DNA from 3 places in the Marinomonas sp. G8-14 genome. Region 1 is predicted to be linked to each of the others. Evidence: predicted binding sites of a transcription regulator. Region 1 holds the regulator's gene; each other region holds the start of a gene.
What was found. The regulator FNR, encoded in region 1, switches genes on or off when oxygen is low (the NO sensors DNR and NnrR bind a similar motif). The targets are predictions, from matches to a motif close to TTGATNTANATCAA.

Region 1 (3,240 bases):
TGCAACCTTTGTGGCTCTCAAGAAAATCTTCAAAGACAAGTTGTCAAAGACATGTTACAAAAATGGGAAAAAGAATTTCCAGGAAGAATTGAGACCATGTTCTCTGCTTTACAAAATGTAGTTCCATCTCACTTAGCAGATACTGAATTGTTTGACTTTAAGGGGTTAAAGCAGTCGCCAGCGGCCTTTGACCGATTAAATATTATTTCATTATAGGATAATAGAAATGAATCTTACACAAAAAGCACTATTACTAACCGCCGGCATTTTAGGATCATCTATCGTTCATGCTTCCTCGGCAGGGGTAAGCTTAAATAATGATACAGTGAAGGGCGACATTGATCTAAATATGGGCGCTTTCGGTGTGAATGGTGGTGTTACTCATAATGACGATGAGAACACATCAACGGCACATATTGGTGTGACGGTTGAAGACTCAGACACTAGCGGTCCACTTCAGGCTGGTTTGGGTATTCGTTTTTATGCAATCGATGCTAATTTAGACAGTGATACAGGGAATGATGATCTTTCCCTTGCTCTAGCCTTAGGGGGATGGTACCGATATACGTTGCCCGCAGCGAATCGTGTGAGCATTTACGGCTCTGTTTACTATACCCCAGAAGTGCTAGCACTATCGAACTTGGATCACATGTATACTTACGAGTTTCGTGCTGAATACATGACGATGCGCAATGCCAGAATTTATGTTCGTTATGGCAAAACTGTCACTGTATATGAGGACAATAGCCGTAAAGAAATTGATAAAGGTCTTTCTGTTGGTGCAACAGTAGACTTCTAATTGTGCTCCTGGCAAACAAAAAAAGGTGGCTTATGCCACCTTTTTTGCTGATTTGAATCAATCGCCGTTATAAGCGCAAAGACTGAAAACAGGAATGTCGCTATCTCTTAATTTTTGACTCCCGCCAAGATCCGGTAGGTCAATAATAGCCGCTACTTCTTTGATCTTTGCTCCTTGCTTTGTTAAAAGCTCAATCGCTGCAAACAAGGTTCCACCGGTCGCAATGAGATCATCAAATAATAGAACTTCATCACCTGCGCTAACGGCGCCTTCTTGTATCTCTAGTTCTGCTTCGCCATATTCTAAAGCATACTTTTGTGAGATGGTTTTACCTGGAAGCTTACCCTTTTTACGCACTAAAATAAGAGGCTTTTGCAACTCATACGCCAATACAGCTGCAATTAAAAACCCTCTCGCATCGATACAAGCGATGTGAGATATATTTGTAGAGATATAACGATGAACATAAGCATCTACTACCATTCTCATGCCTTTAGGGTCACTAAAAATGGGAGTGATGTCTCGAAAGCTGATGCCTTGTTTCGGCCAGTCTTCAACTGTTTGTATCAGTGATTTAACGTAAAAATCGTCATAGAGCATGTTGCAAGCGCCTCATTATATCAATCAAATGTTGGCGATTTTACCACAATCACTCGCAACCCCAACGAGTTTTTGTATCTCAGGGAAATCAATTATCTCAATTTCTTTGCCATCAACATGAATCAATTCACTTTTTTGAAAACGAGTAATGACTCGACTTACCGTTTCTACCGCCAAACCAAGATAGTTACCTATCTCACCACGGGACATAGATAAGCGGAAGGCACTCGCAGAATAGCCTCTCTTCTTAAATCGAGTCGATAGGTTGAGCAAAAAAGAGGCGACTTTTTCATCCGCATTTTTTTTGCCTAAAAGGACCATCATTTGTTGATCGTCAGAAATTTTTCGACTCATTACCTTAAACAGCTGATGCTTTAAAGAGGGGATTTGGGAAGATAGCTCTTCAAGATGACTAAAGGGAATTTCGCACACCGTGGTTGTTTCTAACGCTTTTGCAGACACTGGATAAACGTTGGAGTCAATACCACTTAGACCAACTAGCTCACTAGGGCAATAGAAGCCTGTTATTTGCTCTTCACCATAAGAGGTGATATTGAACGTTTTTAGTGTACCAGAGCGGACCGCGTAAACAGAATCAAATGGTTCGCCTTGACGAAACAAAAAATCCCCTTTTTTCAATGGTTTTTTGCGTTCAATTATCTGATCCAGTCTATTGATGTCCTCATCCGCTAATGCAATGGGAAGACAAAGTGCACTTAAACTACAGTTTTGACATTGCGAGGTAAGCGTACTATTAAATCGTGACTGTGTGTGTGTCATGGTCATGTGATTCTCCCTGATCTCGATCTATATAACTTTTGAGTATTTTATGGCGCCATTTAGATACTTATCGAAAACCATGCAAATGCAACGAATGAGTAATCTACCGCGATCTGTTACTTTAATGGTGGTCTGCATTCCACCATCATTTATTTCTAACATACCATCTTCGATCATGGGTGTTAGATTGTCCACTTCTACAGCAAAATAATCAAAGAAGCGAATGTTAAATCGCCTTTCGATCTCGGCGGTGTTCAGCTCAAATTGAGAAATCAATGTCATTATTACTTGATGACGAATTCGATCATCCAAATTGCTGATATAGCCTTTTGCGATCGCCAATTGGCCTTTTTCAATACTACGTCGGTACATGTTTAGGTCAGTGTGGTTCTGTATATATACGCCATTTAAATCACTGATAGCGGACACCCCAAACGCCACTAAATCGGTGCCGGCATGTGTTGTATAACCTTGGAAATTACGCTGTAGTTCTCCTTGTCTTTGAGCTTGTGCTAAGGTGTCATCTGGCTTGGCAAAATGATCCATGCCAATGTATTCATAGCCAGCATTCATTAAGTATTCAATGCTCATTTTTAATAAAGCAAGCTTCATATTGGAGGTCGGTAGGCTTTCATCCAATAGGCGTCTTTGAGCCGGAAACCGTTCTGGTAGGTGCGCATAATTAAATAGAGAAATTCTATCCGGAGACAAGGCTACCACTTTGTCTAACGTGTCTCGAAAGCCCTCTAGAGACTGATAGGGAAGACCATATATCAGATCAAAATTAATGGATCTGATACCCTGTTCACGGGCATAAGTCACTAGGTTATTTACCATCTTTAAAGGTTGAATTCTGTGTATTGCTTTCTGAACTTTACCATCAAAATCTTGAACACCAATGCTAATTCGATTGATCCCCATTTGAGTTAATAGTTTAAGCTTTGAATGGTTAATCTCTCTAGGATCAATTTCAATACTGTAGTCTTGTGTTCCGTCATTAATAAGAGTGAAATGCTGCTTAATGTTATCAAATAGCGTTTTTATTAATGTTTCAGTGAGAA
Region 2 (3,240 bases), 200 kb from region 1:
AGTAGAAAACAGCGCTATTTCTCAAGCAAGGGCTCATATCGCTGATCTGTTAATGTTTTCAGAAAGGCCACAATGGCATCTACACGCTGATCTGGCAAGGCAGGGCCTTTCTCTAGGCTCACTAAGTCGATATTTTCCGCCACTTCAGGCTCTGCCCAAGGCTCACCTGTTTCAGGATTCAACTTACGCATAGGGTTATTATATTTATCGTAAAAAAGCACAACGGTACGCAGATCTTTAAACACACCGTTATGCATATAAGGTCCTGTCACAGCGACATTACGCAGAGAAGGTACTTTGAATTTACCAGCCTGCTTAGGGTCATCAATCATTGGATTATCTAAAAGGCCGAGGTCTTTTTTATTGCCATTGAACGCCATCAAGGCCGGATTCGCAGGCACGCCTATATTACGATACTCATAATTCGTGAACGTTTCTTGGGCATTGAGTGGTGACGTACCGAGTTGATGACATGCGTTACAATTAGTAAATTGCTGAGAGAAAAACAAGGTTTTTCCCAGCTCCTCTTGAGGCGTCAGTTTAGCTTCACCTCGTAATGCTCGGTCATATTTTGAATCAAACGGCATAAACAATGCCGTTTTCTCAAACGTTGCAATCGCATTCGTGATGGCTGCATAGCCGGTTTGCGCGTCTTCTAAAATATCTTGACCATAAAGCGTATTGAACAAATCAACATAGCGTGGATTTTCTTTGACTCGTTCAACAACGGAAGCACCGTCCGGTAAGGCCATTTCCAAAGGGTTCAAAAAAGGCCCTTCAGCTTGTTGAGCCAATCCAGAGGCCCGACCATCCAAAAATTGACCGCCACGATATTCGCCATTCGACATACGATAAAAAGCAGGAGAAAAAGCCGCATAGCCTGCTGTTGGTGTATTGCGTCCGCCCATTGAATGGCCATCACTTCCCAATGAGACCGCACCCAACAATGCATCTTGTCTCTTATCAACAAACGCATTAGCAATATCATGACACGTACCACAAGACTGATTACGCTGTTTCGATAAATTTGTATCAAAGAACAATTGCGAACCAAGCAGCGCTTTCGGATCTGAAAGAGAAATGGGAAGTTCGGGAGAAACGTTCTCAGCGTTAGATACACCCACTGCTTGTTTAGGTTCGCTACAAGCAGAGAGAAACACCACAACAGCCATCATACTAAAACAAGAACGCAGCATTAAATTTTGCTCAAACTGAAAAATGAATAAGCTAGATAATACACCGACACAAAAAATCAGTAAAACAATGACAATCATTCTTAATTAATTTTGCAAAAAAAACACCTAACACGATCTATATCAAGAAGGTGTTAGGTGTTTTCTAATGGTAACCCGTAAAATAAGACTAATTTTGCTCAGGCAACGTGACATTTAGCTCCAACACAGAGCAATCATCGGTATTGTCGAGCTGTATCTGCACATCTTCATTACCGATATTCACATACTTACGAATCACATCAATGATTTCTTGTTGCATTTGTGGCAAATAATCAGGTTGATGGCGCTTACTGCGCTCATGAGCCACAATAATCTGCAGTCTGTCTTTAGCAACAGACGCGGAGCTAGGCACGCTTTTGCTTTTAAAATAGTCAAAAATTCCCACACTAACCCCCTAATAATCGTTTGATGAAGCCTTTTTTCTGAACTTCTAAGAATCGCAACGGACGCTCTTCGCCCATCAAACGGTCAACCGCATCCATATAAGCAAGACCCGCCTCGGATTCAGTATCTAATATAACCGGCGTACCTTGGTTTGACGCTTTTAAAACCGCTTCCGACTCAGGAATGACACCAAGCAATGGAATCGCCAAAATATCTTCCACATCGGATACACTTAACATTTCTCCTAGAGCAACACGCCCAGGATGATAACGAGTTAAGAGTAGATGCTCTTCAATAGGCTCTCTCCCTTCTTCTGCACGTTTTGACTTACTTTGCAAAATACCCAAAATACGATCAGAGTCGCGCACAGATGACACTTCTGGGTTCGTTACAACGATGGCCGCATCAGCGAAATACAGCGCCATTTGAGCGCCCTTTTCGATTCCGGCTGGAGAGTCACAAATAATGTACTCAAACTCTTTAGCAAGCTCCTCAAGAACCCACTGAACGCCCTCAGTAGTCAAGGCATCTTTATCGCGAGTCTGTGACGCAGGCAAAATAAACAAATCTTTTGTCCGCTTATCTTTAATCAAAGCTTGAGATAGAGTCGCTTCTTTGTTGATAACATTCACAAAGTCGTAAACCACTCGACGCTCACAGCCCATAATTAAATCTAAGTTACGTAAGCCTACATCGAAATCGATAATAACCGTTTTATGTCCTTTTAACGCGATACCAGTCCCAATAGCAGCACTGGATGTCGTCTTTCCGACACCCCCCTTGCCTGAGGTGACTACTATAATTTTTGCCAATGCTTTATCCCCCGACAAACCCAAATAGGGTTTATCTAACTAATTAAATGAATAGTAAACCTTAGAGCGGTACGATTTCTAAACTATCGTCAACTAATAACACTTGCGCCCCATCTTTCCAAACGATATTTCGCAGCGCATCACTCAACATAAAATTACCTGCGATAGAAACCAGTTCAGCCTCCATGCTTTTACAAAAAATTCTTGCCTCAACGTCACCTTTTACGCCAGCCAAGGCACGCCCACGCAATGCACCATAGACATGAATATTACCATCGGCTAACACTTCCGCGCCCGCACTGACTTGATTCAGAATAATCAAATCCCCTTCGGCATAGACTTGCTGCCCAGAACGAATCGGTTTAGTAATCACTTTCGTTGTTTGAGGCACGAGGCGCTCTTCAACAACGGTTTTCACCACCACATCTGGACTAGCCTCTTCTTTTTCCGCTGTGGATGTCGTAATTGCCCTTGCTTTACTCGCAGGCAAAAGCGGAATTTTGACCAACGCCTTCCATACAGGCAAAGCCTCTGGATCACAACGCCAACCAATCACACCAAGACCGAGCTCCACTGACCGACTGAATAAGAACATCAAACTCATCAATCGTAATGCCACGCTTCATTTTTGAAATATCAATAATGATCGGCGCTTGATTAAAAAAATGTGGAACCTGATCAATCTTTTCTTTTAAATGAAAAACGATGTCATCTAATGAAAAAGTCTGAATCTCCAGCAAAATCGTCGTAACGACACTTCCTTTAAGTCGGAAGCCTGAGTCTGTCATGCAAACTGTCCTTTTTTAATA
Region 3 (3,240 bases), 1.1 Mb from region 1:
GACAACTCACCTTCTGCGACAACCTTAGATGCAGCGAAGTATAGAAATCATAAGTGACGAATTTGTGACAAAAAAAGACACTTGACGGCAAATTAAAAGATTTTAAACGCTTTTTATCTGCCATTTCACGGAATTTAGCGTATGAAACACAATCATTTCATCACTAAAACGCGACATAAAAAAGATTAAAAAATAGACAAAAAAACCAACCATCGATATTTAAAATCGATAATTGGTTTTTATGCGTTATCCCTTTATTACCACTAATGCGGTATTAGAATTTATACGTCGCTGAGATGTAATGTGATACACCAGAAGATTTGAATCCAGAACTGTCTTCAATACCGTAAACATCTTTGTAAATTTTTAAGCCATAACCCAATGCGTATTGCTTAGAGTGCCAGTACAAACCTTGGAAAGTTGCACCACCATCAGTCGCTGTTACGTAATCGCTGTCCATACCAAACTGATAATCTACATAACCTTGGTAAGCTAAAAATGAACCATTATCAAAGTTTACAATAGGCTTAAACCAATTTGCTGAAAACTGATAGCCATTCCAACCATTGCGGTTACCAAAACTTTTATCATACAAAGAGTAAATGTTCATGCCTACTTTGCCTAACCAAGGCACGTTCACATCTGCCCCCAAACCAATAAAAGAATTGTTGGTTCCATCTTGTCCACCGTCTAAACTAAACAACGTTGAGACATAAAGTTCTTGTACGGCACCGAAAGATAAATCCTTTCCTGTCATACCATCCAAAGAAAAGCGCGGCGCCAACTTAAGAAACATCTTATCGTCATCTGCTTTATCACTGCTGTCGCTTGACGTCACGTTGAATATATCTAGATAACCATAAAGATCAACAATACCAGAACGGCCGCCAAACTCTATTTCTAGATAGTCATGACTTGATTCACCAGGTAGCTCATCAAAGGCATACATCAAGTTAAATTGACGCCAAGAATAATCGTTCTTATGAATATCATCAGAATAATCTGCCGCAAAACCGGTACTAGCGAGCACCATGGTAGACAAGCCTAAAAGTGTTTTACGCATTTGTTTCGCCCCATTCAATACTGTGTGATTAATGTGAATATATTATGACCAATTGGTCAGAAATATGCATATTACAGACTTTTGAAGGTGACGCAATATAATTTAAATACGGTTTAAAATTAAATTTTATTGCACAAAAATGGAATAAATAGACATTTTATTGCACCAAAATAGCAATATATCGAAAAGCTCAAGACATAAGGGTTTAACCCAAAATCCAGTGGAAATTGATTTTTTTAGCATAACATCGCACCTCATTGGTGCTCATAAAATATAAGCTAAAAAATCTCTCTGGCTACAAATTTAGCTCAATTAGCCAATAACGTGTTCTAGATCAAATCAATTCATAGCATTCAGCTCCACAATAGTGTCGTAGACAGTTTGAACATACTTCCGATACACTTAAAAAAGGGGAACACCATGAGCAGCACATTTTACATTCCTGCCGTAAACATCATGGGAGAAAAGGCGCTGAATGACGCGGTTGAACAAATCGAAAGTCTTGGTTTTAAACAGGCGCTGATCGTGACGGATCCGGGTATGACCCAGCTAGGTGTGACCGCAGAAGTCAAAGCCTTGCTACAAGACCATGGAATCGAAAGCTTAGTGTACGATGGCGTACAACCTAACCCAACGGTAGAAAACGTTAACGCTGGTTTAGCGGCACTGCAAACTCACCAATGTGATTGTGTGATTTCTCTCGGAGGTGGTTCGGCTCACGATTGCGCTAAAGGTATTGCGTTGGTTGCCACGAACGGCGGTCACATTAGCGACTATGAAGGAGTGGACGTTTCTAAAAAACCTCAACTCCCCTTGATCAGCATTAACACTACCGCAGGCACAGCGTCTGAAATGACACGTTTCTGTATTATTACCGACCAAGAGCGTCACATCAAAATGGCTATTGTTGATCGCAACGTAACGCCCATTTTGTCGGTAAACGATCCACGATTAATGGCCGGTATGCCGGCCGCTCTCACCGCCGCAACGGGCATGGACGCACTTACTCACGCCATCGAAGCTTATGTATCAACAGCGGCCGATCCAATCACCGACGCTTGTGCTATTAAAGCCATTGAACTGATCCGTGATAACTTACACGAAGCCGTTCATAACGGCAGTAATATGCAAGCTCGCACACAAATGGCTTATGCTCAATTTTTAGCTGGCATGGCATTTAATAACGCATCACTGGGTTATGTGCATGCTATGGCACATCAATTGGGTGGCTTCTACGACTTACCACACGGCGTTTGTAATGCTGTGTTATTACCTCATGTGCAGCGCTATAACAGTCAAGTGGCCGCGCCGCGCCTAAAAGATGTCGGCAAAGCATTGGGCGTCGATGTGCAAGGATTGAGTGATAAAGACGGTGCCGATGCAGCCATTGCGGCGATCGTCAAGCTGTCTCAAAGCGTGAATATCCCAGCTGGCTTACAAGAGTTGGGGGCAAAAGAAGCAGACTTCGCCACCTTAGCCAGCAACGCCATGAAAGACGCTTGTGGATTTACTAACCCAATCCAACCAAGCCATGATGACGTGATGGCTATTTTTAAAGCTGCTATGTGACATCTAGCACTGTCGTTAATGTATCCTACATATTGGTTACCGTAAAAAAGCCTTATCGATCACGCATCGATAAGGCTTTTTTATATAACACATTTAGTCTATTAGAAGCTCTAGCTCAACCAGTGATAGATCACGAAATCACTACTCTAAAGACATAACAAATTGCCGGTGTCAGAAGCTAAATCAATGTAGTTTTGCACGATTTAATTTTACTCTACCTTACTTATCACCGATAATTCTTCAATAACATCTGGTCAGCCAGCTGCACACACATCTCCTATTCAACGGACACCCAATTCAATGGAAATCAAAGTTAATTTTCTCGACAATCTACGACTTGAAGCCAAGTTTGACGATTTTACTGTGATCACCGACCAGCCGATTCGCTACAAAGGCGATGGCTCTGCGCCAAGTCCATTTGATTATTTTTTAGCGTCTTCCGCATTGTGTGCAGCGTATTTTGTCAAGGTCTACTGCAAAGCACGTGACATCTCAACGGATAATATCCGTTTGTCACAAAATAACATTGTGGATCCAGAAGATCGCTACAACCAGATTTTCCAAATTCAAGTCGAGTTACCAGACGACATTTCTGATAAAGATCGCGA

Region 2: AC0L6V_RS04350 (cytochrome-c peroxidase) is a predicted target of FNR. The motif match lies at 1,307-1,320, and genes of this name have one in related genera.
Region 3: yiaY (L-threonine dehydrogenase) is a predicted target of FNR. The motif match lies at 1,388-1,401, and genes of this name have one in related genera.

What each region holds. Positions count from the first base shown of each region.
Region 1 covers NZ_CM147891.1:1,066,910-1,070,149, reverse strand. Annotated here, with positions in the region: gene ttcA (tRNA 2-thiocytidine(32) synthetase TtcA) at 1-216, shown strand, start outside; gene AC0L6V_RS05390 (YfaZ family protein) at 227-799, shown strand; gene AC0L6V_RS05385 (adenine phosphoribosyltransferase) at 857-1,399, opposite strand; gene fnr (fumarate/nitrate reduction transcriptional regulator Fnr) at 1,424-2,185, opposite strand; gene hemN (oxygen-independent coproporphyrinogen III oxidase) at 2,207-3,240, opposite strand, start outside.
Region 2 covers NZ_CM147891.1:862,708-865,947, reverse strand. Annotated here, with positions in the region: gene AC0L6V_RS04350 (cytochrome-c peroxidase) at 15-1,196, opposite strand; gene minE (cell division topological specificity factor MinE) at 1,363-1,620, opposite strand; gene minD (septum site-determining protein MinD) at 1,622-2,431, opposite strand; gene minC (septum site-determining protein MinC) at 2,493-2,987, opposite strand; gene AC0L6V_RS04330 (septum site-determining protein MinC) at 2,968-3,219, opposite strand.
Region 3 covers NZ_CM147891.1:2,137,300-2,140,539, forward strand. Annotated here, with positions in the region: gene AC0L6V_RS11005 (nucleoside-specific channel-forming Tsx family protein) at 275-1,063, opposite strand; gene yiaY (L-threonine dehydrogenase) at 1,484-2,632, shown strand; gene AC0L6V_RS11015 (OsmC domain/YcaO domain-containing protein) at 2,933-3,240, shown strand, end outside.